DNA from 3 places in the Paraburkholderia sp. RL17-373-BIF-A genome. Region 3 is predicted to be linked to each of the others. Evidence: predicted binding sites of a transcription regulator. Region 3 holds the regulator's gene; each other region holds the start of a gene.
What was found. Region 3 encodes LexA, which represses DNA repair genes until DNA is damaged. Its sites were predicted from a motif close to ACTGTATNNNNATACAGT; they were not measured.

Region 1: the regulator LexA is predicted to act here: its motif matches at 7,035-7,052, upstream of P0D80_RS34455 (ATP-dependent helicase).
Region 2: the regulator LexA is predicted to act here: its motif matches at 6,080-6,097, upstream of P0D80_RS52035 (CppA family protein).

What each region holds. Positions count from the first base shown of each region.
Region 1 is NZ_JARESO010000040.1:30,479-40,482, reverse strand. It holds gene fumC (class II fumarate hydratase) at 1-379, opposite strand, end outside; gene P0D80_RS34485 (phospholipase D family protein) at 395-2,014, opposite strand; gene panS (ketopantoate/pantoate/pantothenate transporter PanS) at 2,348-3,307, opposite strand; gene P0D80_RS34475 (MATE family efflux transporter) at 3,808-5,220, opposite strand; gene P0D80_RS34470 (RNA-binding S4 domain-containing protein) at 5,470-5,688, opposite strand; gene P0D80_RS34465 (hypothetical protein) at 6,021-6,473, shown strand; gene P0D80_RS34460 (hypothetical protein) at 6,573-6,836, shown strand; gene P0D80_RS34455 (ATP-dependent helicase) at 7,220-9,301, shown strand; gene P0D80_RS34450 (DUF4088 family protein) at 9,463-10,004, opposite strand, start outside.
Region 2 is NZ_JARESO010000041.1:39,826-49,829, reverse strand. It holds gene P0D80_RS34875 (2OG-Fe(II) oxygenase) at 1-64, shown strand, start outside; gene P0D80_RS34870 (SEN1982 family lipoprotein) at 107-778, opposite strand; gene P0D80_RS34865 (cytochrome-c peroxidase) at 876-2,333, opposite strand; gene P0D80_RS34860 (alkaline phosphatase family protein) at 2,520-4,856, opposite strand; gene P0D80_RS34855 (winged helix-turn-helix domain-containing protein) at 5,653-5,880, shown strand; partial or broken gene P0D80_RS51925 (IS6 family transposase) at 5,945-6,016, shown strand; gene P0D80_RS52035 (CppA family protein) at 6,125-6,409, shown strand; gene P0D80_RS34850 (sensor domain-containing diguanylate cyclase) at 7,105-8,616, shown strand; gene P0D80_RS34845 (HU family DNA-binding protein) at 8,960-9,238, shown strand; gene P0D80_RS34840 (PDDEXK nuclease domain-containing protein) at 9,235-10,004, shown strand, end outside.
Region 3 is NZ_JARESO010000025.1:96,139-106,142, forward strand. It holds gene cysT (sulfate ABC transporter permease subunit CysT) at 1-462, opposite strand, end outside; gene P0D80_RS27895 (sulfate ABC transporter substrate-binding protein) at 601-1,641, opposite strand; gene lexA (transcriptional repressor LexA) at 1,955-2,605, shown strand; gene P0D80_RS27905 (hypothetical protein) at 2,678-3,022, shown strand; gene P0D80_RS27910 (DUF2939 domain-containing protein) at 3,130-3,798, shown strand; gene P0D80_RS27915 (universal stress protein) at 3,848-4,312, opposite strand; gene nodI (nodulation factor ABC transporter ATP-binding protein NodI) at 4,600-5,514, shown strand; gene P0D80_RS27925 (ABC transporter permease) at 5,609-6,436, shown strand; gene P0D80_RS27930 (hypothetical protein) at 6,522-6,944, opposite strand; gene P0D80_RS27935 (LysR family transcriptional regulator) at 7,287-8,249, opposite strand; gene P0D80_RS27940 (M20 family metallopeptidase) at 8,477-9,880, shown strand; gene P0D80_RS27945 (MFS transporter) at 9,945-10,004, shown strand, end outside.

The sequences.
Region 1 (10,004 bases), on a different contig from region 3:
GCGCTTCGCCGCGCTCGCCGCCGAGCAGTTCGCTCGCACGATTCGCGATCACCTCGTTGAGGTTCATGTTGGTCTGCGTGCCGGAGCCGGTCTGCCACACGGCGAGCGGAAATTCATCCGGATGCTTGCCGTCGATGATCTCGTCGGCGGCCTGCATGATCGCCTTCGCCTTGCTTTCGTCGAGCACGCCGAGGCCCAGGTTGACTTCGGCGGCGGCGCGCTTGATGACGGCCAGCGCGGTGATCAGTTCAGGCGATTGCTTCTCGGTCGAAATGCGGAAGTTCTGCAGCGAGCGCTGAGTCTGCGCGCCCCATAGACGAGCGTTCGGCACGGCGATCTCGCCGAACGTGTCACGCTCCATTCGTACGTCTTCTGTCATGTTCCACTCCGCTGTTCAAAGTTCTGCGTTGACGGGCAATAGGGAGAATAGACCTGTTAGCGCATTCCGGTACAAACCGGCCTGCGGATCGAATATGTAGGTGCGGCGCATGCCGTTTTCGACGTCGGTCCACACGAGCGGCGAGAGCGGTGCGCCGATCGAGCGCAGGTAAGCGAACTGCGCCTCGTCCGCGAGCGTGACGCGATAGCTTTCCTCGGGTCCGGTGGCGCGACCGAAGATTTGCGCGACCTGTTCGGCGAGCGGCGGGCTGTGGATCACCAGCGCCAGTTCGGTGTTCAGATTGGCCGAACGCGGATCGAGGTTCATCGAGCCGATCACCAGAATCTTGCGATCGATCACATACGTCTTGGCATGCAGACTGGCGCGCGAACGCGAGCCGGCAACGCCCGCGGTCGGCGTGTTCTGCTGCGGCTTGAATTCGTATAACTCGACGCCCTGTTTCAGGAGCGGCACGCGATACGGACTGTAGCCCGCCTGCACGGCGACCGCGTCGGTGGCGGCGAGCGAATTGGTCAGCACGGCGATGCGAACGCCGCGATGCGTCAGTTCGCCGGCCGCCTTGACGCCCGCATCGTGCGGCACGAAGTAGGGCGAAATGATCAGGAAGTCTTTCTGCGCATCGCGCATCAATTCGCCGAGCCGCTGCATCGGCGGACTCACATAATCCGGCGACGGATGCACGATCTTCTCCGGCAAGTCCGCTTTGAACTCGGCCGGCGCCCAGATCAAGCCGAGTTGATCGTTGGCGATCTGCGAGGCGAGCGGAGTGGCGTTCAGCGGTTTTGCGTTGTACGGATCGGCGTTGGTGCGCCAGTGCTGACGCAACTCGTCGCGCGTCTGGTCCAATTCCTTTGCGTCGAACTTCTGCTTGTTCAGCACGCGCAACGGATAGGCGATGCTGCTGTTCCAGTAGTCGTCGAAACTCGCGGAGACGTCGGCGGTGATCGGGCCGGCGGCCAGCACGTCGAGATCGCGGAACTGCAGTGTTTCGCTCGCGCTGAAATATTCGTCGCCGAGATTGCGGCCGCCCACGATCGCCACCTGGTTGTCCGCGATCATCGCCTTGTTATGCATGCGGCGCGTGAAATGGCCGATCTGCGTGAACACGTTGGTGGTGCGTTCGAACACGCCTTCCTGCGCGCTGCCGAACGGATTGAAGACGCGAATCTCGATGTTGTCGTGCGAGTTCAAGCCCGCCATCACGCGGTCGATGTCCTTGAAATTCAGGTCGTCGACCAGCATGCGCACCCGCACGCCGTGATCGGCCGCATAGAGCGCGGCGCCGAGCAGCAGCTTGCCGGTGGTGTCCTCGTTGGCGATGTAGTACTGCATGTCGAGCGTTTTGGTCGCGGCGCGCGCGAGCGCGATGCGCATCTGCAACGCGTCGGTGCCGCTCGCGAGAACCCGGAAGCCGGATTGATCCGGATGTGCCGCTTCGAGCGGCGTGAGCGCCGTGTGCAGCGGAGTCGTTTCCGTGGCGGGGAGTGCGTGAGTGACCTCGCGGTCGAACGCGGTGGCGGGCGGTCTGGTCGCGCAGGCAGTTAAAAATACCGTTGCGCAACACAGCAGGAAGAATTGTCTCGTTGTCCCCCAAGGGGACTTCCTTCGGGGCATGCTAAACGCGCACGTGCGTTTCAGTGCGGCCCAGCTTTGATCTTGATGCGACGGCACGCTTTTCCCCTAGTTTGCAGGCTTCTCATGGCGACAGCGCGTGAGTGGCTCACGCTGTCGAGAAATGCATTCTAAGGGGAATCAGGCCGATGGGCTTTCGTTCTTGCACGCGGTCGCGGCGACGGGACTTTCGCGTTCGACTGCGCGCGTTGCGCGCTCTGCCGATACGTCGTGGACGCACCGGCAGAAGCTGCTATTGAATGCCGATCGTGCACGCTGCACGCGTCGGGGTCGTGAAGCAATCGCGACACGCGCGGCGCGCCTCGCGGCTTGCCGTTACCCGCGTCCGGCGTTCAACACCCGCTCGCCATCCATATGCGTGGAGCCTTTCGCGGGACGTCCCGCCCAGTACCCGGCGAGCAGCGAGCCCGAGAGGTTGTGCCACACCGAAAACAACGCGCCAGGCAAGGCCGCGATCGGCGTGAAATAGAGCTTGCCGAGCGTCGCGGCGAGGCCCGAGTTCTGCATGCCCACTTCGATCGCGAGCGTGCGGCACACGGCTTCGTCGAAACCGAGCAGACGGCCGCCCCAATACCCGCCGAGCAAACCGATGCCGTTATGCAGCACCACGCCCAGCATCACCACGAGGCCGACCGACGCGATGCTCTTCTGTGTGCCGCCCACCACCGCGCCGATGATCAGCACGATCGCGACCATCGAAATCAACGGCAGGATCGGTTCGATCTTGCGCACGATCTTGCCGAACAGATGATTGACGATCAGGCCGACCACGATCGGCAACGCGACGATCTGCAGGATGCTCATCAGCATGCCGTGTACGTCGACGGCGATCGACGCGTCCACATAAAGACGCGTGAGCAGCGGCGTCGCGAAGACGCCGACCAGCGTCGACAGCGCGCTGATCGTCACCGACAACGCAACGTCGCCGCGTGCCAGATAGATCATCACGTTCGACGCCGTGCCGCTTGCCACGCTACCGACCAGCACCATGCCGGCGGTGAGATCCGGCGGCATGCGCAACGCCTTGGCGATCACCCAGGCGGCCAGAGGCATGACGAGATAGTGCAGCACGATGCCGGCGACCACCGGCGCGGGCCGCGTGAAGACACGCTGGAAATCGGCGACGGAGAGCGTGACGCCCATCGCCAGCATGATGATCGTCAGAAGCGTGGTGACGTGCGGCGCGATGCCGGAGAACGAGGCGGGCGAAAAGTACGCGGCAATCGAAACGAGCACGGCCCAGAGCGGGAAAAGACGGGTGACGCGGGCAAGCATGACGTGTGGTCCTTGGTTATGTTTTAGCGCGAGAAGCAGGGTCGGTCGAGCGGCGCGCCACCAGCGGCGGCGCGCTTGCGAGAGTCTGCCGCGTGAGAGCGGCAAGCCTTGATGGCGGGTGATGAGCCTTCGGGCGGCGCTGGCCTTTTTGAGGCGCGCGAGTGGGTTTTCGGGGGCGCGGGTGCGCGTCCATTGGCCGGAACGCTGCATTTTACCGTTCGCGGCGTATTTCCCGTGCGCCGATGGTTGCGCGTGCAACCAGCCGGGCATCGTTCAAACGGAATTGGCGGGCGGTGTGGCGAGCGTGGGTGGACTGCGGCGTTGGTTCAGCTTTGAACGCGTTTGCCCGGCGCCGTGCTGGCCGCAGTGGGATGCGCTACAAGTGCGACTTCAAACCGATGTGGCAGGCGGCGCGCCGCGCATGATGAGACCAGCGGCGCTAGTTCAGCTTTGAACGCGTTTGCCCGGCGGCGTGGCGAATCCGCGCCTCAAGCTCGGCTTCAGGCGGATTTAACCGGCGACACGCCAGAGGTGGCCGGCACGCGCCGCAAGCTCAGTTTATGAAAGCGCAGCGTCATCAGCAGCGCGACGCTCGCGAGGCCGGCCGCGAGTCCCCACCACAAACCGCGCGCGCCGAGGCCGAAGTGAAACGCCAGCGTGTAGCCGGTCGGAAAACCGATCACCCAGTAGCCGAAGGCGGCGGCGATCATCGGTACGCGGGTGTCTTTCAGGCCGCGCAGACAGCCCGAGCCGACCGTCTGCATGCCATCGACGATCTGGAAGATCGCCGCCACGCCGAGCAGCGAACTCGCGAGCGTGACCGTGGCAGCGTTGGCCGGATCGTCGAGATGCAGATAGAGGCCGACGATCCAGTGCGGCGCGGCGATCAGCACGAGGCCCGACAGCGTCATGAAAGCGACGCCGAGCGCGAGCGCGACAAAACCGGCATGGCGCGCGGCGAGCGGCTGGCCGGCGCCGGACCAGAAGCCGACGCGCACGTTGGCCGCCTGGCCGATCGCGAGCGGCACCATGAAGGCCACTGAGGCCACGTTCAACGCAATCTGATGCGCGGCCAGTTGCGACTCGCCTAGCAGGCCGACCATCAGGCCGGTGGCGAGAAAGAGCGTCGACTCTACGCCGTAGGTGATCGCGACCGGCCAGCCGATGCCGAACAGTTCGCCCATCAGCGGCACGTCGGGCCGCGTGGCGACGACGAAATGGCGATAGCGCGGGCGCAAATGCAACAGCGCCATCAACACGAGCGCGCTCAACCAGACGGTGATCGAGGTCGCGGCAGCCGAGCCGAGAAAACCGAGCCGCGGCAGGCCATAAGCGCCGTGGATCAGGCCGTAATTGAGAAAACCGTTCACGCCGACGCTCACCAGCGACACCCACAACAGCCGTTTGGCCGCGCCGATCGCCGGCAGGAAAGAGCGCATCAGGCCGACCCCGATCAGGCTGCCGAGCGCGCCCCAGCGCAGCACCGCCGCATATTCGCCGACGTTGCGCGCGAGCAGCGCAGGTTCGCCGAAAGCGAGCAGGATCGGCGTGGCGAACGAGAGCAGGAAGAACGCCGGCACCGACAGCAGCACGGACAGCACAAAGCCGGTCCAGTAGATGTGCGGCACGCGGCCTTCGTCCTGAGCGCCGCGCGCGTGCGACACGCTCACGCTGACCGAGGTCAGCACGCCTTGCAGCAGCGTGACCACCACGAAAAACAGGTTCGCGCCGAGGCCGCCGGCCGCGAGCGCGTCGGGGCCGAGCGAGCCGAGCAGGATCGTGTCGGTGACGCCCATCGCCATTTGCGAGAGTTGCGCGATGGCGAGCGGCGCGGCGAGCCGCGCGGTGTCCGCCGCGTGGCGGGTCAGGGTCGGCGGCCGGGCGGCCACCCGGGTGATGCCGGATTGAGTCATGGAGCGCTTGGCGGCGGAAGTGGCGACAGCGCGACGGCGGGCGCGACGAGCGCGCGGGCGGAGGCGAGGGCGGCGGCTCGATGAGCCTTGGCGAATGCATGAGGCAGGCGCCAGCCGGGTATGTCAGCCGATTGTTTGTTTGTCGAAACTGACAGCTTATTGCTTGGGCGCGGCGATGTCGATGGAAGAGGCACGATTTTGGTGCGCACGTTGCTCCGAGTTTTCGGACTGCGGGCGACGGGCCGCGTGTCAAGCCTCGTGGACTGCGATCCGCGTATCGCCGAGCAGCACGACCTGACCCGCGCGAATCTTGCAGGTTTTACGCGTTTCGACCCGGCCGTCGACGGTGACCGCACCGTCCGCGACCATCATTTTTGCCGACCCGCCGCTGTCCGCCAGCCCCGTTATCTTCAGGAGATTGTGCAGTTCGACGTAGTCGCCGGTGAGCGTGAAATCGAGGTTGGGCATGGCGTTTGCACCTTCAGGCAAAGGGTTCGCATCATAAGCCAGAAGCTTGCCCTAGAAGAAGTTCGCGGTGCGCGCCGTCGTCGTGTGAGCATCTGCAAGCAGATGTTATGCGATTGTCGGAAAGTGAAACGTTCCGTAACGACGGTCGTAAAACACGAACTTCACTCGTAAAGTGCAGATCAGTAGGGAAAGCCTGCTGGATTTTTATCTGGTAGCAAGCAGACCGGGCGAGGCACGCAGAGCGCGCTCATGCAGTGACTCAAATGCAGCGGCTCAAATGCGCAGCGCCGGACAGCTCGCCCGCGTCACAACAACTTTAGAGAGGATTAGCCATGACCCAGATTCGTACGCTTCTGATCGGTACCGCCCTTACGGCTCTTGCTTCCACGGCCGCGCTTGCGCAGACCGCGCAACCGGCAGCGGGTACGGACGGCCAGCCGCAGGTTCAGATGCAAGGCGCCGATACCGCGACCGCCCCTGCCGCGCAGGGCGTGCAGCCGGTGACGCCGCCGCCGACGCGTCTGACGGCGTCGGGCTCGACCGATCCGCTGGTGCAGAAGCGCGACGCCAATGCGAAGGCTAACGCCGAATATCGCGCGTCGAAAAAGGCATCCAAGGCGGAGCTCAAGGATCAGCAGAAGGCCGCCAAGGTTCAGTACAAGGAACAGGTGCGCGACGCCAAGATCAACCAGAAGGCGGATAAGCAGACCGCCAACAACGAGATGAAGATGAACATGCAAGGCCAGACGGGCGACCAGTCGGACGGCGCCGACGTCAAGCACTAAGGCCGAGTTTTGATCAAGCGGCGTGGCGGCGCGCTTTGCCGCCGCGGCCGCTTTAACGGATTTTCAGGTCCGGGCATCTCGTTTCAACGGAGGTATCGCATGAGCATTACCCAGTCCACGAAGACCACGCTTGTCGCCGCGTTGATCGCGGGTTGCCTGTCGTCGGGTGCGTTCGCGCAGGCTAGCGATCCGGCCGCGGCGCCGGTTACCCATGCCGACAAGAAGGCGGCCAAGGAACAATCGAAGGCGGACAAGAAGGCGTCCGTCGCGCAGGCCAAGGCCGACAAGAAGAAGACCGATGCGCAGGCCGACGCCGACAAGGCCAGCGCCGACGCTAATGTGAAGGACGCGAAGAAGCAATAGCAGGCTTGGCGGCAGCGGCAGCGGCAGCGGCAGCGGCAGACGCGGGGCGCATGAACGTCTCGCGATGTTCTGCCGGCAAAAGATGGCCCGTGCGCATTCGTGCGACGGGCCATTCTTTTTGCGCTGGTCTTCGCCCGTGCGGCCGCTTGAAAATGCAGACAGGGCGTGCGGCTAAAAAAGGGTCGCTTGTCTGCGCTAGTTGTATGGATATACAGTATGCGTCGCCGCTCTGAATCCATCCAACGCCCAAATCAATCGTGCTCTCAGTCGCCGAATCCGCGCCTCCCTCGACGTCCCCGCCGTCCCCGACGTCCCCGACGTCCCCGACGTCCCCGACGTCCCCGACGTCCCCGACGTCCCCGACGTCCGACACCGCCGCCTGGCTGGCGAAGCTCAACGACGCGCAGCGCGAAGCCGTCGACTACGGCGCCGACACGCCCACCGCGCCGCTCGGCGCGCTACTGGTGATCGCGGGCGCCGGTTCCGGCAAGACCAACACGCTCGCGCACCGGGTCGCCAATCTGGTGGTGAAGGGCGCCGATCCGCGCCGCATCCTGCTGCTGACCTTTTCGCGCCGCGCGGCGCTCGAAATGACCCGGCGCGTCACACGCATCGCCGGCGCGGCGCTCGGTTCGCGAGCCGCGTTGGCGCAAGGACTGACGTGGTCGGGCACCTTCCATAGCGTCGGCGCGCGGCTGTTGCGCGAGTACGCGGATCTGATCGGCCTCGCGCCGGCCTTCACGATTAACGACCGCGAGGATTCCGCCGACCTGATGAACCTCGTGCGCCACGAACTCGGCTTGTCGGCGAAAGAGCGGCGTTTCCCGGCCAAGAGCACGTGCTTTGCGATTTACTCGCGCGTCGTGAACACCGGTGCGTCGCTCGGCCAGGTGCTCGACAAGGCGTTCCCGTGGTGCCGTGAATCGGAGGCCGATCTGCGCATGCTGTTCGCGGCCTACGTCGAGGCGAAACAGAAACAGAGCGTGCTCGACTACGACGACCTGCTGCTCTACTGGTCGCACATGGCCGCCGAGCCGGGAATCGCCGCCGACTTGTCGGCGCGCTTCGACCACGTACTGGTCGACGAATATCAGGACACCAACTGCTTGCAGGCGTCGATCCTGCTCGCGTTGAAGCCGGACGGCCGCGGCCTGACCGTGGTCGGCGACGACGCCCAGTCGATCTATTCGTTTCGCGGCGCGACCGTGCGCAACATTCTCGATTTCCCCGCGCACTTCGATCCACCGGCCAAACAGGTCACGCTCGAGCGCAATTACCGCTCGACCGCGCCGATCCTGGCGGCGTCGAACGCGGTGATCGAACTGGCCAGCGAGCGCTACACGAAGAATTTGTGGACCGACAAAGCGTCGGCGCAGCGCCCGCGTCTCGTGACCGTCGCCGACGAAGCCGACCAGGCACGCTACATCGTCGAGCAAGTGCTGGAAGCGCGCGAACAGGGCATGAAGCTCAAGTCGCAGGCGGTGCTGTTCCGCGCCGCGCATCACAGCGCCGCGCTGGAGATCGAACTGACCCGGCGCAACATTCCGTTCGTGAAGTTCGGCGGGTTGAAGTTTCTCGATTCGGTGCACGTGAAAGACGTGCTCGCCGTGCTGCGCTGGGCGGAAAATCCGCGCGACCGCGTGGCCGGCTTCCGCGTCGTGCAGTTGTTGCCGGGCGTCGGGCCGGCCACCGCGGCGAAGGTGCTCGACGAGATCGTCGCGCGCGCGGGCAGCGGCAATCCCGCCGACACCGCCGGCGGCGCATTGGCCGCCTTCACCGCGCCGGCTCGCGCACAAGAAGACTGGCATCCGTTCGTCAGGCTGATGTCGAGCGTGTACGGGCGCCAGACGCCGTGGCCCGCCGAGTTCGAAATGGTGCGGCGCTGGTACGAGCCGCATCTCGAGCGCAATCACGAGGACGCGGCGATCCGTCATGCGGACGTGTTGCAGATGGAGAGCATCGCGGGCACGTATCCATCGCGTGAACGCTTTCTGACCGAGTTGACGCTCGATCCACCCAACGCCACCAGCGACGAATCCGGTGTGCCGCTCATCGACGAAGACTACCTGATCCTCTCCACGATCCATTCGGCGAAGGGGCAGGAGTGGCGCAACGTGTTCGTGCTGAACGGCGTGGACGGCTGCATTCCGTCCGATCTCGGCACCGGCAGCGAAGAGGAAATCGACGAGGAGCGGCGCCTCCTCTACGTGGCGATGACGCGCGCGAAAGAGGACTTGCATATCGTCGTGCCGCAGCGCTTTTACGTGCACAACCAGACGCATATGGGCGATCGTCACGTGTGGGCGTCGCGTACGCGCTTCATTCCCGCGCATCTGATGCCGCTCTTCGACGCCTATGCATGGCCGCGCGTGCTGGTTCCGAGCGCGCCCACGGCGGCCGGGCTGGCCGCGGCGGCGCAGGCGAAGATCGAAATCGGGGCGAAACTCAGGAAGATGTGGGATTAAGAGCGCGACGGCGCGCGCTCCCGTGCGTGACAGCGGTAACGCGATCAACGTCGAGCAACGGACGCGGGTGAAGACCGTTGGCCTGGTCCGTTGGTAGGCGATACGTCTCTTGAGCGGCGGCGGGTCGCCGCCGTTGTAGAGGTTTTCGAGGGTCTTTAGCGTCAGCGCGACTGCCGTTGCTGCTGTTGCTGCGGCGCCGGCCGCGGCGGCACGAAGAAATTACGCAGCCAGGCCGCCATCCGCGAAAACACGTCGTACGGCTCTTCCACGAAAATCTCCGGCTTGAGCAGGCGCAGGAACTCCATGATCTGCTGCGCTTCCTGCTTCTGGAACGAGCCGTGCGAAATGCCGAGCCGCAGCAGCCCGCGCAGTTCGCCGAGCTTTTCGCGCGCGGTGCTACCCACGCTCGTTTCGCACGCCACCTTGGCCTCGTAGACGCGCTGACGCAGCGATTCCACCAGCCGCCACGCCGGCGTCTGCATGACTTCCTCGAGCGCCTGAATGTCCTGCGCCGCGCTCTTGATCTGCGCCGCGAGCGGGTCGATCAGCACGGCGTCGCCTTCCGCTTCCTTGACGATCGCCGCCGCCCAGTCGCGGCACTGCTTGGCGAGTTCTTCCGGCGTCCATTCCGAGCGGGCCGCGAAGCCGAAGCCGAACTCGCCCGCCTGCCGCATCAGAATCGCGACGACATCCGGAAACTCCT
Region 2 (10,004 bases), on a different contig from region 3:
CGAGAAGTGGGTGGCCACCAAATGGATCCGTACTCGCCGCTTCGTGCCTCGCGATCAGGCGTAACGGTTTGCGGGGCGGCTAAACGCGCTCCCCGCCTACTGCGTTTCAGCGCACGAAGACCTCGTCGGCGACCCAGCCGTTCGACGTCAGATGCACGCCTTCGCGCAACTGCATCGTGCCCGCGCCCTCGATCACGCGCTTGATCATCGGGAACACGCGCTGCGCATCGGCATCTTTGGCCCACGGTGACGGATCGATCTTGTAGGTATAGATGACCGAGGTGGCGGTCTTACCTTCCACTTGCATTGGCCGTTCCCATCCCACCACCTTGTCGAGGGTGAGCGTGGCTGCACAGAAATCAGCCGGGTGCGTGACGCGCGAGGTGGCGGTCGCGACGACTTCCGGAATGTGCAGATAGTATTTCTGCCCTTCGGCTGTCAACTGGTACTGGCGAGCGTTCGCGGTGATCTTCTTGCCGCTGGGGTCAGTGCGTTCGACCACCATATCCTTGCCCGCTACGATACCGAGTTTCTCGAGCACCGGCATCTGTACCGCGTCGCGGCTACCGGAGGCGACATCGTCCGTCGTCACGTAGATCGGCCAGTCGTATTTGGCGAGGCATAAGTGGCCGCGCTGGGCGAGAAAGTCGTTGATGGTAGCCGTGAAATTCTCGCGGCTAACGTCTTGGCTCTTGTCGTGGCAGCCAGCGAACAGGGTCAGGGCGCTCAGGGCAAGTGCACCGCAAGCAAGGCGGGCGGCGATGGAACGTCGCGTCATGGTGTTTGTTGCTCAGGTTAGGTTGCTAAGGTACGGATAAGACAGAGCAAGCGGCCTGCCTGGAAGGGCAGGCCGCGTGCGAGGATCATCGATTTTGTCAATTTACGCAGGAGCCGCTGGTGGGCGGCGTGGCGGGCGGTTGATAGCCATCGGTGAGCGTGTTCAGGAAGCACACCAGGTCGGCGATGTCCTGCTGCGTCAACTGCGGCGTCGAATGAATCGGGCGCGGCTTTGCACCGTCGGCCGCCGTCGTGCCACCTGCGTCAGTCTGGCCTTGTCCCATTGGCGGTTCTTCGTCGATATTGCCCTGATAGGCCGCGGGCAGATCGTTGAAGGATTGGGCCGTCGCACCCGACGCGGCGGTCGGGAACAGCGCGAAGGACGGGTTCTGCACCTGGTTGCTGGAATCGCCGCCCGTGCTTGGATACCAGTATTCAGGGTTGGTGTCGCGCGTGTTGTAGAAATTGATCACCTGCACGAGCGAGTGGAACACGCCGTTATGGAAGAACACGGACCGCGTCGCGACGTTGCGCAGCGTCGGCACCTTGAAGCGGCCGCAATACGGGTCGGGGACATTGACGCCGGTGAACGAATCCGGACCGGCGCCGCTCGTCGCGGAGCCCGGAATGTGGATCGTCGCATACGGTCCGCACAGACCCATGTCGACGAATGACGCGTTCGTGTTGGCCGGAATCGGATCTGTGTTGTTCGGGATCGACGCGTCGTTGCGCGGCGCACCGATCGCCTGGTAGGTAAAGTCGGTCATCAAACCGACCGAGCCCTGGAAGTTGGCGCCCACGTAGTGGCAGGCCGCGCAGCCGGCGCCGTTTGTAGTGTCATTGAATAGTTTGAGACCGCGCGTCTCGGCGGCCGTCAGGGTGCCGCCGAGCTTGTTGCCGATATACAGGTCGAACTTGCTCGTGTACGTCTCGAACGACGGCTCTTCAATCTGGAACTGCTGCAGCGCGTCGCCGATATCGTTGAACGCGGCCATGGTATTGCCGAACACGCCCTGGCCGTACACCTGCTGGAACCGCGCGGCGTACGGCCCGCTCTGTACGGCCTTCACGACGACATCCGGCGAGCTGTTGTTCATCTCGATCGGATTCAGCAACGGAAACGCCGGCTGCGTAGCGAGCGTCGTGGCGCGACCATCCAGCATGAAGCCGCCGCCGGGCGCGTTCTGCGTGACGCCGTCCGGGTTCGCCGCGTTGTCGTCGTACGGCGGCGTCATCGCCTTGTAGCGCAGCGACGGCACCGCGCGCACGCCCGACAGCGACGGATCGGAGCCGAGCTGTACCGACAGGCTGTTCGGTGGCCCGTATGCGTAGGCCGGGCTATGACAACTCGCGCATGCCATGTTCTTGTTGCTCGACAGAGATTTGTCGAAGAAGATCGTTTGGCCGAGCTGCGCCTTCTGGCTTAGTGTCGAGGCGGCAGGCGCCGATGCGCCAGATGATGGGCTTGACGCGTCGCTGCTGGACGAGCTACCGCCGCCACAGGCGGCCAGTACCACGGAAACGGAGCAGATTAGAGCAAGAGATAGCGTACGCATGGTTGGTATAGTTTTCGCCGGGAAGTCAGTTTCCGGGCGACCCCGCAGTCGCACGAGGCGAGGTGGCCGGGAAAATGTGCGAGATGTTCAACAAAAGTGCCGGGTAACGCGCGAGGCATACCCGGCATGCAGCTGCGATGGTTTCAGACGGGGAAAGGGCGGGCCCTTTCCCCGTGACCGTGAAACTTACTGGATCGTCCAGATGTTGGTCTGGGTCTTGTCCGGACCCGGCTGGCGATTAGCTTCCTGCGTACCGATGATGTCGGCCGGATTCAGCTTCTGCGTATAACCCTGCGGCGTGATGTACGCATGGTTCATCGGACGGACCGAGTCGAAGTGCGTATCAGCGCTGTCCGCGAGTTCCGGCAGGTTCAGGATGTTCGCCGTGATGAAGCTCTCGGTGTACTTCGAGCGGGCGATGTACGTGGACTCCTGGCCCGGTGCCGGATCGGCGAGCTGGAACATGTCCTGCAGCGTCCGCACGAGCGCGAAGTGGCTGTACGCGTCGCTGTCCTGGATGCCCTGCGCGCCATGGTTCGTGACTACGCCGAAGATCGAGTTGCCGTGACCGTGGTTGCCCTTGTTGTACTGCGTCGTCGTCGTCGGCGTGTACTTGCCGTTCGTGAACGTGAGCGGTTCAGCGGCCGACGTTTGACTCGGGTTCCAGCCGCAGCACGACGTCGAGCTACCTTCGCCTTCGTCGAACATCACGACGATCGCAACGTGACGCTTCGGATTGTTCCAGATCGGCGAAGCCTGGATCTTGGTCACCACCTGCTGGACGTATGCGTCGCCACGCTTCACGAGGTTGTCGCCCTTACAGGTCGGGTCGTTACCCGTGCCGTGCATGTCGTCGCACTGGTCCGGAACCACGAAGTTGACCGCGCCAACGTCGCCGTTCTGCAGGTCCGTATCGAACTGGTCGAAGTTGTAGCCTGACGGGACCGGGTACACCGACGTGTTCTGGAGCGCCGAAGCGTACTGCGTACCGAAGATCGTACGGTTGCTAGCGAAGAATTCCGGCAGCGAACGCGCGGTCTGGTAGGCCATGCCCGGGTGATGCTTCGTCTTGTACAGCGCTGACGGCATGTTCAGAGCCGGGCTGGTCAGGCCGGCGGTGACGGTGCCCGCGATGCCGTTGTAGCCGGCCACTACGGCCGGGTCGGCGATGCTGTCGGTACGCGGATCCTGGCCCGGGTTCATCGACTCGCTATACGTGCGCCACGCGAGGCCGGCGTTCGACAACTGCGTGAACAGGTTCGGTTGGACAATGTTGTGCGCAGCGGTCGTCCCCGTCGGACAAGTGCCAAAGCCGGACAGGTCACCGTTTTGGTTGGCCGGAACAGCGGGCGTCGCCACGAGCGGCTGACCGTCTGATGCCTTGCCGCCCGCGAACGCGGTGTCCTTCAGCGCGGAAGCGTCTACGCCGCAACCCCACCAGTTGTCGTCGGTGATACCCCAGTCGTCCGCACCGCCGAGCGCCGTGTAGTTCGGTTCCGACGGGTTGCCGGTCGAGTAGTAGGTCGTGGCCTGGTTCCACTTGCCGCTCGTGAAGTCGAGGTTGCCGGCGATGTACGGCGCGTCGCCCGAGCCCTCGATACCGATCGTGCCGCCCGTCGTGGTTCCGATCGAGCGGTTCTCGAGCATGACAATGAAGACCGCGTCATAGCGCGGAATGCCTTCGACGTTGAACGCAGCCTGCTGCGACTGCGCGAACGTGATCGGCGTCTGCGTCTGTGTCGGCACAACGGCCGTCGTCGAGGTCACACCCGCCTTGCCGACGAGCGACGGATCGCCGCCCGCAACCGCGAGGTTATCCGGGTACATGTCGCCGCGATCGAGCTTGGTCGTTGCGTACGTATAGCGGTTCGTCAGTGCATTGTCTTCAAAGAGGATCGTCGACTGCTCGGCGCCCGACAGCTTGTTCACGTCGCCGAGCACGTCGGCGGCAGCGACAGTCGCTGCCGAAGCGGCCACACCCGGACCGCTCAGGCGCGTCGCGAGGTTGGCCTTCTCGGTGGCGTAGGTCGTGCCGTTCGCTTCAACCAGACGCTGAACTTCGCTCGACATCGGGCTGATCACGACGTTCGTCGCGCCCTGGTCGGCGATCTGTGCCGCCGAGGCGCGCAGGATCATATGGCTCGGGGCGGCTGCGCCGGTCGCCGTGTTGGTGGCCTTGGTGCTCACGTCGGCTATCAGTTGGCCGCTGCCGCTGGTCTTCAGCGTGAAATGGCCCGTGCTGTCGGTTGTCGCGATGGTTTCAGCCCCGTCGCACTTGCCGTTGCCGTTCGCGTCGACGCACACGGTCGCGCCAGCGTAGTAGCCTGCCTTGAGGATTGGATCGCCAGTCGTGCTGCCCGGCACGAAGCCGGCGGCGGCGACGGCGCCCGCGAATGTCTGCGTGGGGGCGTTGCTGGCCGCCGGTGTAGAGTTGTCATTACCTCCGCAAGCGGTCAGCACGCAGGCTGCCGCGATCGAAGTTAGAAGAAGAGTGGTGGTGCGACTTGTTGAATTGACCGACATTGTGGGGGAGCCCCTGTTGGTTGTATACGCCCTTCAGAGCAAACTCCGACTGCGCGGTGCAGCGCGTTCACTTTCAACTACGTGCGGAGCTTGCCTGGGATGTTATTAGAAGTGCAACTGCCACGACTGCCTTTAAAGCAGGGCGAATTGGAACACCCCTGAGTGAAACTTTAGCGGCAGAAACCTGAATATTGGCTTGCAATTCGCGATGGCGCGTCAACAGGACCTACCAAACATGTCTTCAGAAAGCCGACAAAATTGGCTCTCCGATAAATGTGTCCAGGAGATGTCGAAAAAAAAGTTGCAGTTCGCAATTAACTGGAAGGCAGCGGTTATCATCACGCCTCTCTCGGATAAACTCTGGCAGATTTTTTAGCTCCGAATCCACCTCTCGCGCTGATCCTCGGCCAGCACATGTCTGAAATTCTGATTGTTGAAGATGGCCCCTCGATAGCCGAAATGCTATGGCTACATGCACAGGAAGCGGGCATTGACCTGTGGTTGCATTCACGGGGAAAAAGGCGAAGGAATTAAATTGATGAGCGGTTGCCGGCGGCTGTGATTCTTGGCTGGACGTTGCCTGACATGACGAGACTGTCTCTGTTGATGCCGGGGCGGACTTCTATCTCCTCAAGCCCTTTTCAACAAGGGAATTGTTTGCCCGTGTACAAGTTATGTTGCGCCCACAACCAAACGTGAACTCTCAGGATATTTTTTGAGCGTCCCTGGGATCACCGTGTCGCTCACGTCACATCGAGTATTCGTACGGCGGGAGGACTGAGAAGTTGCTGTCACTATGTCGCCGACAGGATTCAAGCTCCTACGTCTTTATTTGGCGCATCCAGGAGAGGTACTTTCCCGTGACGCATTTCTCCAGGAGGTCTGGATGGCACAACCCGATGCCAGGGAGCGCACGGTCGATGTCCATATCAAGTTCCTCCGCGATGCGCTTCGACCATTTGACACAATGATCGAAACGGTTCGGAGTCGAGGCTATCGTTTGTCGAGTTCTCCTTCTCACTAGTCGAACACCGGTCAATCACCGTAGGGGCCTTGTCACGTTGCTGCGGTGGCCGCGTAAATCGGCGATGAAAAATACGAAATCACTCTATGACGGCCATCGCTTTCCGGCGGTGGTGATCGGTTGTGCCGTTCGCTGGTGCAGTGTGTATCGGCGGCGGTCGCGGTGGCACCCCTACTTTTACCTTGAACGCAGCAGCAATACTGTATATATTAACAGTACTGGTTATATATACAGGGTCGGCAATATGGAACATCTGATTCGTATTCTTAACGACAAGGATCGCCGAACGCTCGCCTGGCTGCGGGAGCAGGTCGGCGAGGCCGCCCTTGGCGCGGCCGCTGAGCGGTGCGGCGGGCCGACAAAGCCCTATGTGTCTCGTGTCTGCCGGTGCCTAGGTCTGAGGCCGCCAATATTCGGCGAGTCGCGCCCGCACATATCGACTGCGACTGCCGAGCGGTCACTTGCTTCAATCCGCGAAATTCTGGCCGCGGCTGCGGCAAGGCGCGGCCCCGGTTCGGTGCGTGTTTGACTCTTTGACGTCTAATCTAGCGAGAACGCCGATCCGATCACGTCACACCGGCCGCTTCTGAAAGACGATTCTGGAAGTGACGTTTGCGCCAGGCGAGAGCCACAGTCATTCAGCTTGGCAACGGGCACCCGCAGGCGCACGGTGCGACATGCACAGCTTGGCTCACGAGATCCGCATTTACGAGGACGGGGGAGCTGCTGGCCGTTCATCCTGTACTCTAAGGGCGTCGAAGAACGTCGCTGTTGCCGGGACATCGGCGTTCACACGAACCGCTTGCCTTTTGCTCTCGCGATGCGGCGAGCAGTCTGGTTAATCGTTGGAAGGGGATTTTCAACTTGCCGCTGTCCATCAGGAAAACGGTGAAACGGTCCTCAACTACGTTGACATCCCTTGCCACCGGTCGAATACGATTTATCATCCCACGGCGTCCAAATGATTGTCCGCAGATATCATCTCGCCTGCGGTGGCTGGGCAAGTGTCGCCTCGGGTATTTGAAAAGGCCGCCTCTTGGCGTTCCAGTAAATTACTCAAGTAATGATTTTGTCAGATCCTGTGCGGCGATAATCGGAGTCGTTTTGGGGTCTCGTGCGCCGCGAGAAATGACGTTGGCTTGTTATCAGAAGGCACGTCTGCCGCCCCGTGCGCGCGGCAACGTTTGTTCAGACCGTGCGGATGAATTCGTCTCATGAGGCTCCATGCGTTCGTCACTATCGCTTTCTGTGCGCAGATCCGTTTCGTCAGCCGCCTCGCGGGTGTTGTCGCCATCTGGTGTGATCGTTTGTGGTGTTTTGCTGACGCTGTTCACGTGCAGCCTTTGCGCGTGGGTGCTTTTCGAGTCACGCAACGATGCCTACAACCACGCCGAGGAAAATGCACGGAACCTGATGCTGGTCATCGAGCGGGACATCGCTCGCAACATCGAGCTCTACGATCTTTCGCTGCAAGCGGTAGCGGACGGGGTGGCGGATCCGCAGGTGATGGCACTCCCCCCGAGGATCCGAAGCGGGGTGTTGTTTGACCGCGCCGCTTCGGGTAAGTACCTCGGCTCCATATTCGTGATGAGTGAGCGCGGCGACATCGTCCTGGACTCCCGATTCATACCGGCGCGGGTCGGGAACTTCGCTGACCGTGACTATTTCAGCTTTCACCGCGACAGCGGCAACACCGGCCTCTACATCAGCAAACCCTACGCGTCGCGGCTGCGCGACGGCGCGCTCACGATTGCCCTGAGTCGCCGGATTACGCGCACGGACGGCTCTTTCGGCGGTGTCGTGGTTGGGACGCTGAGCATCGACTATTTCCGCGCTCTACTGGACGGCCTGTCCGTGGGGGAGCGCGGTACAGCGGCAGTGATCGAGACGAACGGAACCATGATCACCCGATTGCCCTACGATCCGAAGGTGGTCGGGCGTGACATCCGAAACGCCCCTGTGTTTATTCAGGCGATGTCGACAAACGAAGGTGCGTTCGCTGGCACTGCCTCAATCGATGGGATCCGCAGGCTCTACGTGTACAAGCACCTACCCGGGCTCCCGATCATTGTCGACGTGGCGCCCGCGGAGAACGACATTTACGCGGAATGGCAACGCCGGGCCAGGCGACTTGAGATCGTGATGGCGGTGTTCGGCGTGATCCTTGGGGCAGGATCGTTGCTGTTGTCGCGTGAACTACGGCGGCGGCAGCTTGCGGAGTCGAAACTACAACATCTGGCGCGTACGGACGCGCTTACGGGATTGAGCAACCGGGGCACCTTTGACGAAACGTTGCAGAAGGAATGGCAACAGGCCAATCGCTCGGGCCGTCCGCTCTCGCTGCTGTTCGTCGACATCGATCAGTTCAAGGCGTACAACGACTACTATGGTCATCAGGCGGGCGATGAGGTACTAAGAGCCGTTGCTCAATGCGTGGCTCTGTGCGTTCGCCGACCGGCCGACCAGGTGGCGCGGTATGGCGGCGAAGAGTTCGTGGTGACCCTTCCAGATACCGACGCGACCGGTGCCGCGAACGTCGCAGAGACCATTCGGCAAGCCGTATTTGATCTCAGTATTGAACACGCCCAGAGCCGGTATGGCTGTGTGACCGTGAGCATCGGCGTGGTGACGTCGCAAGGGCGAGCGGTTCACGATGGCGCGATTCTGGTGAAGATGGCTGACTCGGCCCTATACGAAGCAAAGTCAACCGGCCGTAATCGGGTCTGCGAGGCATAGCAGCGCCAGCGCGCGCAAACGATGCAGAGGGTGTACACAAAGGCAGCTGAATGGAGTTGCACTCGAACAGCAGGATGAACAGGAACCTGGCCGGTTCCCGCGCGGCTAGGCGATCACCGATCATTTCAGGCTGCACGTTCAGGTGGAATCGGCGAGCCACGATCACTGGCGATGAAGCGATGCATGCGCGGGCGCCGCTGTACGCGTCACATCGAGAAGTGGTCGTCGGGCAGGCATCCGTCGCGGCGTGCGATGCCGACGCCGACGTCGCCCAGCGTCAGGTTTGCCTGTGCGCCGTGCGATGCGGTAGGGTGCGGGTATCACTCACGGAACTGAGCTGTCCATGAACAAACAGGAACTCATCAACGCTGTCGCCGGTCGCACCGCCGACAGCAAGCCCGCCACTGGTGAAGCCATCGATGCGGTGCTCGGGGCGAGCATGCACGCGCTGATCGCTGACGACGGCGTGCAACTGTTGGGCTTTGGGTCGTTCTCGACGGGGCAGCGCGCCGCACGCACCGGACGCAACCCGTCGACGGGTGCCGAAATCCAGATTGCCGCGGCAAGGACGGTCAGGTTTACGGCCGGCAAGGCATTCAAGGATGCGGTCAACGCGTCATGACGAAGGTGGCGATCATTCCCGGCGACTACGCCGGGCTGCATAAGGAAGTGGTCAGTGTCGTCGAGTCGGCGCGACGCACGGCGGCTCGCAACGTCAATGCCGTGATGACCGCCGCCTACTGGGAGATCGGGCGGCGGATCGTCGCCAGTGAGCAGGGCGGGCAGGCGCGCGCGGGCTACGGACAGGCGCTGATTGCCCGGCTCGCGGACGACCTGACGCGTCGCTTCGGACGCGGATTCGGCAAGGCCAATCTGGCCAGCATGCGCGCCTTCTATTTCGCCTGGCCGGCTGCGCAGATTTTCCAGACAGTGTCTGGAAAATCTGCAGCCCCCGAAAATGTCCAGACGCCGTCTGGAAAATCGCTGCCGGCGAATGACGTCGTCGACGCCATGGCAACGGCGCCCGATTACATGGCGCTAGCCGCCCGTTTTACGTTGCCTTGGTCCGCTTATGTGCGCCTGCTTTCAGTGAAGACGGCGCCCGCTCGCGCTTTCTATGAAACAGAGGCGTTGCGTGAAGGCTGGTCGGTGCGCCAACTCGACCGCCAGATCAGTAGCCAGCTTTACGAGCGGCTGGCGCTGTCGCGCAACAAGGCGGCCCTGCTCAGGAAAGCCGCTGATGTTCAGCCGGGTGATCTCCTCACGCCAGAGGAGGCGATTCGCGACCCGTTCGTCCTCGAGTTTCTCGACATCAAGGACGAGTACTCGGAGTCGGGTCTTGAGGAGGCGTTGATCCAGCATCTGGCGGACTTCCTGCTGGAACTTGG
Region 3 (10,004 bases):
CAAGCCGATGAACGTCAGCGCGACCAGCACGCCCGCGGGCGTAAAAGCGATCTTCAGGCCGAGCGGTTCGAGGAACTGCCCGATCCAGCCGTTGCCCGCGTACACGGCCGCGAGCGAAATGCCGGCGACCGAGGTGGGCAGCGCGAACGGCAGATCGACCACGGCGTCGACGATACGTTTGAACGGGAACGTGTAGCGCACCAGCACCCACGCCACCAGAAAACCGAACACCGCGTTGATCAGCGCGCCGCCGAGCGCGGAAAAGAAGGTGAGCCGATACGACGCGAGCACGCGCGGCGAACTCACCGCGCGCACGAACTGGCTCCAGTCGAGCGTCGCGGTCTTGAGAAAGGTCGCCGCAAGCGGAATCAGCACCACGAGGCTCAGATAAGCCACCGTGATGCCGAGTGTCAGGCCAAAACCGGGCAACGCGCTCGGTTTTCGGAAGGTCAACGTCGTCATGCTCGTTACTCGTTCAGGTTGATGCTCGTGTTGCCGGCCGCCGGGCCCTGGCGGCCAAAAGCGCGCCCATGGGCGCGCTTGGGAGTGACGCGTTGCCGCGCCGCTTCGTTGCCTATGCCGGTTCCGGCATCGGCAGTGTTATTGCGGTTGATAGATCGAATCGAACACGCCGCCATCGGCAAAGTGCGTCTTCTGCGCGTTGGCCCAGCCGCCGAACGAATCGTCCACCGTGTACAGCTTCAGCTTCGGAAACTTGGCGGTCAGCTCAGCCGGCACCTTGTTCGAACGCGGACGGTAGAAGTTCTTCGCCGCGATCTCCTGCCCTTGCTCGCTATACAGGAAGTTCAGATACGCTTCGGCGACCTTGCGCGTGCCGTGCTTGTCGACGACCTTGTCCACCACGGCGACCGGCGGCTCCGCCAGAATGCTGACCGACGGCACCACGATCTCGAACTTCTCCGGACCAAATTCCTTCAGCGACAGGAATGCTTCGTTTTCCCACGCGATCAGCACGTCGCCGATACCGCGTTGCACGAAGCTGGTGGTCGCGCCACGCGCGCCCGAATCCAGCACGCCGGCGTTCTTATAGAGCTTGCCGACGAACTCCTTGGCCTTCTGATCATTGCCGCCCGGTTGATGCTCGGCATACGCCCAGGCCGCGAGGTAGTTCCAGCGCGCGCCGCCCGAGGTCTTCGGATTCGGCGTGACGATCGACACGCCCGGCTTGGTCAGATCGTCCCAATCCTTGATGTGCTTCGGGTTGCCCTTGCGCACCAGAAACACGATCGTCGACGTGTACGGCGACGCGTTATCCGGCAAGCGCTTCTGCCAGCCCTTGTCCAGCAAACCCTTGCCGGCCAGTGCGTCGATATCGTATGCAAGCGCCAGCGTCACCACGTCGGCCTGCAGGCCGTCGAGCACCGAGCGCGCCTGGGCGCCCGAGCCGCCGTGCGACTGCTTGAAGGTGATCGTCTCGCCCGTCTTCGCCTTCCATTCCTTGCCGAACGCCTGGTTGACGTCCTGATACAGCTCGCGCGTCGGGTCGTAGGACACGTTCAGCAGCGTCGTGTCGGCGGCGTGCGCCTGCGCCATCACGCCGAGCGCGCCCGCCGCGCCCAATGCGAGTGCCGCGATCAGTTTTTTCGTCCTGCCTGCCAGCCCCGTACCTTGGTGATCCATGTCAACTTTCTCCGCGTTGTGTCCGCTGAAACAGCGTGTGGTGTCTTTTTACGTCGCGGTCACGTGCACATGAGCGCCAACTGGAGGCCAGTCTATCGAAGGGCTTTCATCATTAAAAATAATGTTTCTTCATTCTTTAATACGCAAAAGTGGTAATGACAGCTGGATAAGGCGTTGCGGCAGGAAAACGGGTGTTTGAGCGTCGCTTGACGGCGCTGGAACGACACCCTTCACCCCGAACTTAAAGTAAAGCTTGAATTGCGCCGAATACTGTATAAAAATACAGTCACCTGTTCATACATACAGTGGCGCCATGACCAAACTCACCGCACGACAGCAGCAGGTTTTCGATCTGATCCGCAGGGCTATCGAACGCACCGGCTTTCCGCCCACCCGCGCGGAGATCGCCGCCGAGCTGGGTTTCAGCTCGGCCAACTCGGCAGAAGAACATCTGCGCGCGCTGGCTCGCAAGGGCGTGATCGAACTCGCGGCCGGCGCATCGCGCGGCATTCGCCTGCTGGCCGGCCCGGAAGACTCGCCGCATCAGTTCACGCTGCCGCACGCCAGCATCATGCAACTGTCGCTGCCGCTCATCGGGCGGGTTGCCGCAGGCAGCCCGATCCTCGCGCAGGAACATATCTCGCAGCACTACGCGTGCGACCCGGCGCTGTTCTCGAGCAAGCCCGACTACCTGCTGAAGGTGCGCGGGCTGTCCATGCGCGACGCGGGCATCTTCGACGGCGACCTGCTCGCGGTGCAAAAGCGCAGCGAAGCCAAAGACGGCCAGATCATCATTGCCCGGCTTGGTGACGACGTCACGGTCAAGCGCCTGAAGCGCCGGCCGAACGGGCTCGAGCTGATCGCCGAGAACCCCGATTACGAAAACATCTTCGTTGAAACCGGCAGTGCGGAGTTCGCGCTGGAGGGTATCGCCGTGGGGCTGATCCGCCCCGGCGAGTTTTAACCCTCTCGCCCGTTCGACAAAATAAGAAGCCGCGCCAACGCCGCATCAACGTTGCATCGCCTGGAGAGTCTCATGGAACGTCTTGCCCGCCTGCTGCCCTTTCGCCAGTTCGGTCGTCTGCGCCATCTTCGCAAGCTGGTGCCCTGCTCATTGATCGAGGCGGCCACGCTCGGCACGCCGTCGCTGTTCGACTCGCCGGAGGCCGCGCCGAGCCTGCCGTCGTCGATGCCGGCATTTGCCCGCGTGTCGTTGAATTCGGGCTTGAATACGGCCGAACCGGCGCGTCGCGCACCGGTGCGGGTTTATCACGGGCCGTCGCGTCTGATCATGGTCGGCACGATGGACGCGGTTTGCCGCATGATCGACCGCTGCATCGCCGATGAAGCCAACGTGCATGGGGCGGTGTTCGAGTCTTGAGGGGTCTTGAAGGGTCTTGAACGGGACAGCGAGAGATGTATTGCGTGGGATCGTTTTCGCGTGGCTGCGGTCCACGTTAGATCACACCTGATGGAGAGTCCCACTCGATGGCAGTTTCAAAACGTACCAAACGCGGCAGCAAGCGCGGCATGCATGGCGGCGCCACCCGGCCGCTGATAGTCACGCTGATCGTGATCGTGGTGATCGCCGCGCTGGGGTTTGCTTACGCGACACCGTACATCGCGCTGAACAATCTCAAACGCGCGGCCGATGCGCGCGACGCGCAAACCGTCAATCAGTATGTCGACTTCCCCGCGTTGCGTGAGAGCCTGAAGGAGCAAGTCGCCGGCTTGCTGACACGGCGGCTTGGCGCGCACAGCAACGGCAATCCATTGGCCGCCATTGGCGCGATGATCGGCGTTGCGTTGATCGGTCCGCTCGTGGATGCGTATGCCACACCGGACGGCGTGGCGGCCTTGCTGAACGGCATGCCGCCGCGCGGCGATCCGGGCGAGCGACCGCCCGCGCCCCCGGCCGCAAATAATCCGCCGGACGCCGCTGCGACCGCACCTGCGCCTGCAGCTCCCGCAAACGGCAACGCGGCCAATGTCAACTCCGCGCCACCGCAACCGCCGCAAACCACGGCGGGCTATCGCGGCCTCAACGAGTTCGTCGTCACGTACCAGCATGGCGCCGGCGACGCGCGTTACTCGGCGATCTTCCAGCGCGAGGGCGTATTCACGTGGAAGCTGGCCGCGGTCAACCTGAACGAGTGATCACCTGATGCCGTCAGGCCGAGGCGGCCGGTCGCGTGACTAGCCCGCCTCAAGCCGCCGCTTGCTGCTGCTCCTGCGCTGAAGAACACGCCACCAGAATGCTGCACGAGACACGGTCGAGCAGCGGCGTATTGCCCGCGCCCATCCACCATCGCGACAAGCCCGTGCGGCAGCGGTGGCCGACCACGACCAGGTCGACATGCAATTCATTGGCGAGGTTGGCAATCTCGTCGATCGGATGGCCGAACGCGAAATGCCCCTGGGCGCTCACGCCTCGCTCCGTGAGCCAGTCCACGCCTTCCTGCAGGATGTCGCGCGCGGTCTTTTCAAAACTGCCACAGGCCACGTCGGTCAACAGGCCCGCGCTTTGCGCAATGCTCGAACGCATGTCGACGACCGACAACAAGTGCGTTTCCGCTTTCAGATCCAACGCCAGGTCGGCGCCGCAACGTAGTGCTTTGCGGCCTTCACGCGAGCCGTCGTAGCACAGCAGGATTTTCTGGTAGCTCGCCATGATTTTTCTCCCTTCGCGCGGGACGCGCGATCTGAATTAATCATGGTGCGCCGCAATTCAGGTTGCAAGGGATGGAAAACGCTAACTGTGCGCTAACTGCCCCTTAACGACGCCCTAAACAGGTGCGCGAGCCGCCCGCGGGTCCTCCGCGCGCCGATGCCGCAGTGCAAGAAACCCGCTTCGGACTGTCGGGGGCGAACCAACAGCGTCCCGCCGATGCCCTAGAATAGGCGGCCTCCCCCGGCCATTCGCGTCATTCACGTCTTTTCCGGAGACTCGTTCGATCCATGCCCGAAGCCGCCATCGAATTTCATCAGGTCAAAAAAAGCTACGGCGAAAAAACGGTCGTCGATGGACTGTCGTTTCATGTCAACGCCGGCGAATGCTTCGGCCTGCTCGGCCCAAACGGCGCGGGCAAAACCACCACGTTGCGCATGCTGCTCGGTATCGCGGCGCCGGATGCGGGCAGGATCCGTCTGTGCGGCGAGCCGATCCCCGGCCGCGCGCGCGTGGCGCGGGCGCGCGTCGGCGTGGTGCCGCAGTTCGACAATCTCGATCCTGACTTCACGGTGCGCGAGAACCTGCTGGTGTTCGGCCGCTACTTCGGTCTGAGCGCCGCGCAATGCCGTGCGATGGTGCCGTCGCTGCTCGAATTCGCGCGGCTCGAGAGCAAGGCGGACGCGCGCGTGAGCGAATTGTCAGGCGGCATGAAGCGGCGCCTCACGTTGGCGCGCGCGCTCGTCAACGATCCCGATGTGCTGATCATGGACGAGCCGACCACCGGCCTCGATCCTCAGGCGCGGCATCTGATCTGGGAGCGGCTGCGCTCCTTGCTCGCGCGCGGCAAGACCATTCTGCTGACCACGCACTTCATGGAAGAAGCCGAACGGCTCTGCCACCGGCTGTGCGTGATCGAGGAAGGGCGCAAGATCGCGGAAGGCGCGCCGAGCGCGTTGATCGCATCCGAGATCGGTTGCGATGTGATCGAGATCTTCGGGCCCGATCCGGTGGCGTTGCGCGATGAACTGGCGCCGCTCGTCGAGCGCACCGAGATCAGCGGCGAGACGCTGTTCTGCTATGTCAACGACGCGCAGCCGGTGCATGCGCGGCTCAAGCAGCGCGCGGATCTGCGCTATCTGCATCGACCGGCGAATCTGGAGGATGTGTTCCTGCGGCTCACCGGTCGCGAGATGCAGGATTAGAGGCGCATCGAGACCGGACTCGCACGCAACGCGCTACAGATACAAAGACACCCCAAAAGGAAGTTCCGTAGAGGAACACCGCACGAGACACGCAATGGACGCACGCACTTACGAAACCCCGGGCGATACGCCGTCGAAACAGGAAGCCTTCGCCGCCTTTCCCGCGAACGCAAGCAACTGGATCGCCGTGTGGCGCCGCAACTATCTGGTGTGGAAGAAGCTCGCGATCGCCTCGATGTTCGGCAACCTGGCCGATCCGATGATCTATCTGTTCGGCCTCGGCTTCGGGCTGGGGCTGATGGTGGGGCATGTCGACGGCGTGTCGTATATCGCGTTTCTTGCGGCGGGCACGGTGGCCTCGAGCGTGATGATGTCGGCGAGTTTCGAGTCGATGTATTCGGGCTTCTCGCGCATGCACGTGCAGCGCACCTGGGAAGCGATCATGCATACGCCGCTGACACTCGGCGACATCGTGCTCGGCGAGGTGATCTGGGCAGCCAGCAAGGCGGCGCTCTCGGGCGCGGCGATCATGCTGGTGGCCGGCGCATTGGGCTACGCGAATTTTCCGTCGATGCTGCTGGCGTTGCCGGTCATTGTGCTGACCGGGCTCGCGTTTGCGAGCGTCGCGATGGTCGTGACGGCGCTTGCGCCTTCGTACGACTTCTTCATGTTTTACCAGACGCTGGTGTTGACGCCGATGCTGTTGTTATCCGGCGTGTTCTTTCCCGTGTCGCAACTGCCCGCAGTGGCGCGAGGCGCCACCCAGCTGTTGCCGTTGGCGCATGCCGTCGACTTGATGCGGCCGGCCATGCTGGGCCGGCCCGTCGACAATGCGCTGTGGCATGTGGCCGTGCTGGCCGCGTATGCGGTGGGCGGGTTTATCGTGTCGGCGATTCTGTTTCGGCGCCGGATGATGAAGTAGGTTTTCCGGCTTTCGACAACCACGCACCACAGGCGCCGATACCCGCAATCAACCCGGTATCACCGCCTGTCGCGAACCGGCTTGCTTAGTCCTCGTCGTCCGTCCACGGAATGTCCACGTCGGAAATAAACGCCACCGTGGCGAATGGGCCGCCGTCCTGACGCCCGATCTTGCCGTCGGCGCGCTGCCACTCGACCCGGAACACCGTGCCCGGATCGTCGGCGATCAGACGGACCGTACGCACTTCGTCCGGATCGGCTTCTTCGACGGGACCGTCGAGCGAGATCTGCAGTTCCTGCGGCCACAGCCCATCGGCCGGATCGTAGATCTTGTCGCCGTCGGGAATCAGTGTGAAGGCTTCCACGCCGATCGTCGCCGACGCGTCCACGATCATCTTGCCCAACGCGCGCAGCAACGCCGTGGCCCGCGCCGAATTCGCCTGACGGATTGCGAGATCCCCGCGCGTCAGCGCCTGCTCAAGTTTTGGGTTTGTTTTTTGTTGCGCCATTCGATGTCCTGAGTCCTATCGCTCTGTTGTGGATGGCACGCGAATCCGAGCGCGCGCCGCTGTCCATTTTTCGGGCTGAATCCTACCACCGGTGTCCCCAAGGTGACTTCCTTCGGTGCGTGCACTGCAGCATTGCCAGCCGCGCATCCCGCGTCTTCAACCCGCCCCGTCCACCACAGTTTAGGTCGTGATTCGCGTTCCGGCTGGGACATTTGCCTTTCATTTAGTAGCGAATGGATCGCTATCGCACGCATGCGGCCAGCCTGCTTCGTGGTGCGCGGGCGCTCGCAAACCCTGTTTCGCCGCGTTGATGCCACGTGGATTCTCCAAACCCTGGAGCCGTCAGCGCGTGCTCCTGCTGCGCTTTCGCGTGGCCTTCGAGGAAGCCGCATCGGCTGGCTTCGCGCCCGCGATTTCCGCGATCAGATGATCCCGGAACGCCCTCACCGACTGCGGCAGTTCACGCCCCGCCATGGTCTGCACCTGAATGCTGCGCTGGCGCATCTGCGGATGCGTCATCGGCATCACGACGAAGCCATCGCCGGCATAACGATCGCGCACGGACAGCAGACCCGTGAACATGATCGCGCCGGACTTCTGCGCGTAGCGGTACATGGCGCCGCTGTTGTTGCAGGTGAGTTCGGGCTCGAGCAGGACGCCTTCGAGCGCACAGGTAATGTCGATCAACTGACGAATCGTCGTGCCGGGTTCAGGCAGCACGAGCGGATAGCGCTGCAAGTCGGCGAGCGACACCTTCGCGCGCGCGGCCAAGGGATGATCGGCGCGCAGCAGCGCCAGCACCGGTGCGCGTTCCGTGTGCTCGACCTTGACGCCCTTCTCCGGCGCGAGGCTAAAGGTCAACGCGAGGTCGGCGTCGCCGTCGCGCACCTGACGGGTCGCCTCGCCCGGCGACATGACCGAGAGCGTGAAGTCGATGCCCGGATACTGAACCCGGAAGCTTGCCATCGCGGTGGGCAGGAAGTCCGCGGCGAAGCCTTCGGAACTCGCCACCTTGATCATGCTGCCATGCAAGGTCTCAAGGCCGCCGATCTCCTTCATCACATGCTCGGCTTCGAGCAGGCTGCGCTGCGCGTAGGCGAGCAGGCGCTCGCCGGCTTCCGAGAGCGCCATGCCGCGCGGACGCCGCTCGAACAGCGCGACGCCGAGGTCGCTTTCGAGCCGCGCCACTTGCCGGCTGATCGCGGAGACAGCGACATGCAAGCGCGCGGACGCGTCGCTGAGCGAGCCGGTGCGAGCGACCTCGACGAAATAGCGCAGCGCGATGCCATGCAGCGAAAGTGCCATGCCTTGTGCCTCGTTCAACGGTATGCGCCGCCGAGCCAATGTCCGCGAGCGCTTCAACTCAATGCAGCGAGCTTTGCCTTTTCGGCAACGCAAGCTTCGAAAGACGATCATTGTGACAAAAAAAACGGCCTTCTAGAATCGGTTCGAAGCTGCAGGCCACGTCCAATCGAAATCAGACAAGACCACGCGCCGCCCGCCCCCACATTCCGCCCGCATTGGAGACACCCATGAGCCGCACACAGGCCATCGAGCACGCCACCCAGCATTTCGAATCCGGCGCCTTTCTCGAGACCCTCAACCGTCGCGTCGGTTTTCGCACCGAAAGTCAGGAGGACGATCGCGCCGCCACACTGCTGTCGTATCTGACCGACGAGATCACGCCCGAAGCGGCGGCCCTCGGTTTCCGCACGCGCATCGTCACGAATCCGGTGGATGGCTTCGGGCCCTTCCTGATCGCGAGCCGCCACGAGGGTGACCATCTGCCGACCGTGCTGATCTACGGCCACGGCGACGTGGTGCGCGGCTACGACAGCCAGTGGCGCGCGCCGCTCACGCCGTGGGCCGTGACCGTCGATGGCGAGCGCTGGTTCGGCCGCGGCACCGCCGACAACAAAGGCCAGCACAGCATCAACCTCGCCGCGCTGGCGAGCGTGCTCGCCGCGCGCGACGGCAAGCTCGGCTTCAACGCGAAGCTGCTGATCGAGATGGGCGAGGAAACCGGCTCGCCCGGACTCGACGCGATCTGCCACGCGCACCGTGAAGAACTGGCCGCCGACGTGTTGATCGCCTCAGACGGTCCGCGTCTTGCCGCGCGCCGCCCCACCGTGTTCCTCGGCTCGCGTGGCTCGGTGAACTTCAAGCTGTCGTTGAATCTGCGCGAGGGCGCGCATCATTCGGGCAATTGGGGCGGTCTGCTGCGCAATCCGGCCACGGTGCTCGCGAACGCGTTGGCGAGCCTCGTCGACGCACGCGGCGTGATCGCTGTCGCCGGTTTGCGCCCGCCGCCGATTCCCGAAGCGGTGCGCCGTGCTCTCGCGGATATCACGGTAGGCGGCGGCCCGGGCGATCCGGCCGTCGACGAGAACTGGGGCGAGCCCGGCCTCTCCGCGCCCGAGCGCGTGTTCGGCTGGAACAGCTTCGAAATACTCGCGTTCAAGGCTGGCAATCCGGAGAACCCGGTCAATGCGATCCCGTCGTCGGCGTTCGCGCATTGCCAGTTGCGCTTCGTGGTCGGCACCGATTGGGACAACCTCGAACGGCATCTGCGCATGCATCTGGATGCGCACGGCTTCTCGCAGGTGCGGATCGACGTCGAGCGCGGCGCGCCCGCCACGCGTCTGAACCCGGACGATCCGTGGGTCACCTGGGCGATCGCCTCGCTTGAGCAGACCACCGGCAAGAAGACCGCCGTGCTGCCGAATCTGGGCGGCACGCTGCCCAACGAAGTGTTCGCCGACACGCTCGGCCTGCCGACCATCTGGGTGCCGCACTCCTACCCCGCCTGTTCGCAGCACGCGCCGAACGAGCACCTGCTCGGCCCGGTCGTGCGCGAAGGCCTGCAGATCATGGCGGGCCTCTTCTGGGATCTCGGCGAGAACTCGCCGCGCGCCGTACCTCACGCCGCAACCTGAGCGACGCCCGGACCAACCGGGCGCAAGCCGCCGTTATCCGCATCTGTCACGAGGCACGTCCACGATGAGCACGTCCACTTTGCAAGCCAGCGCCGCGCGGCCGTCCGCCGCGAAGGTCCATCGC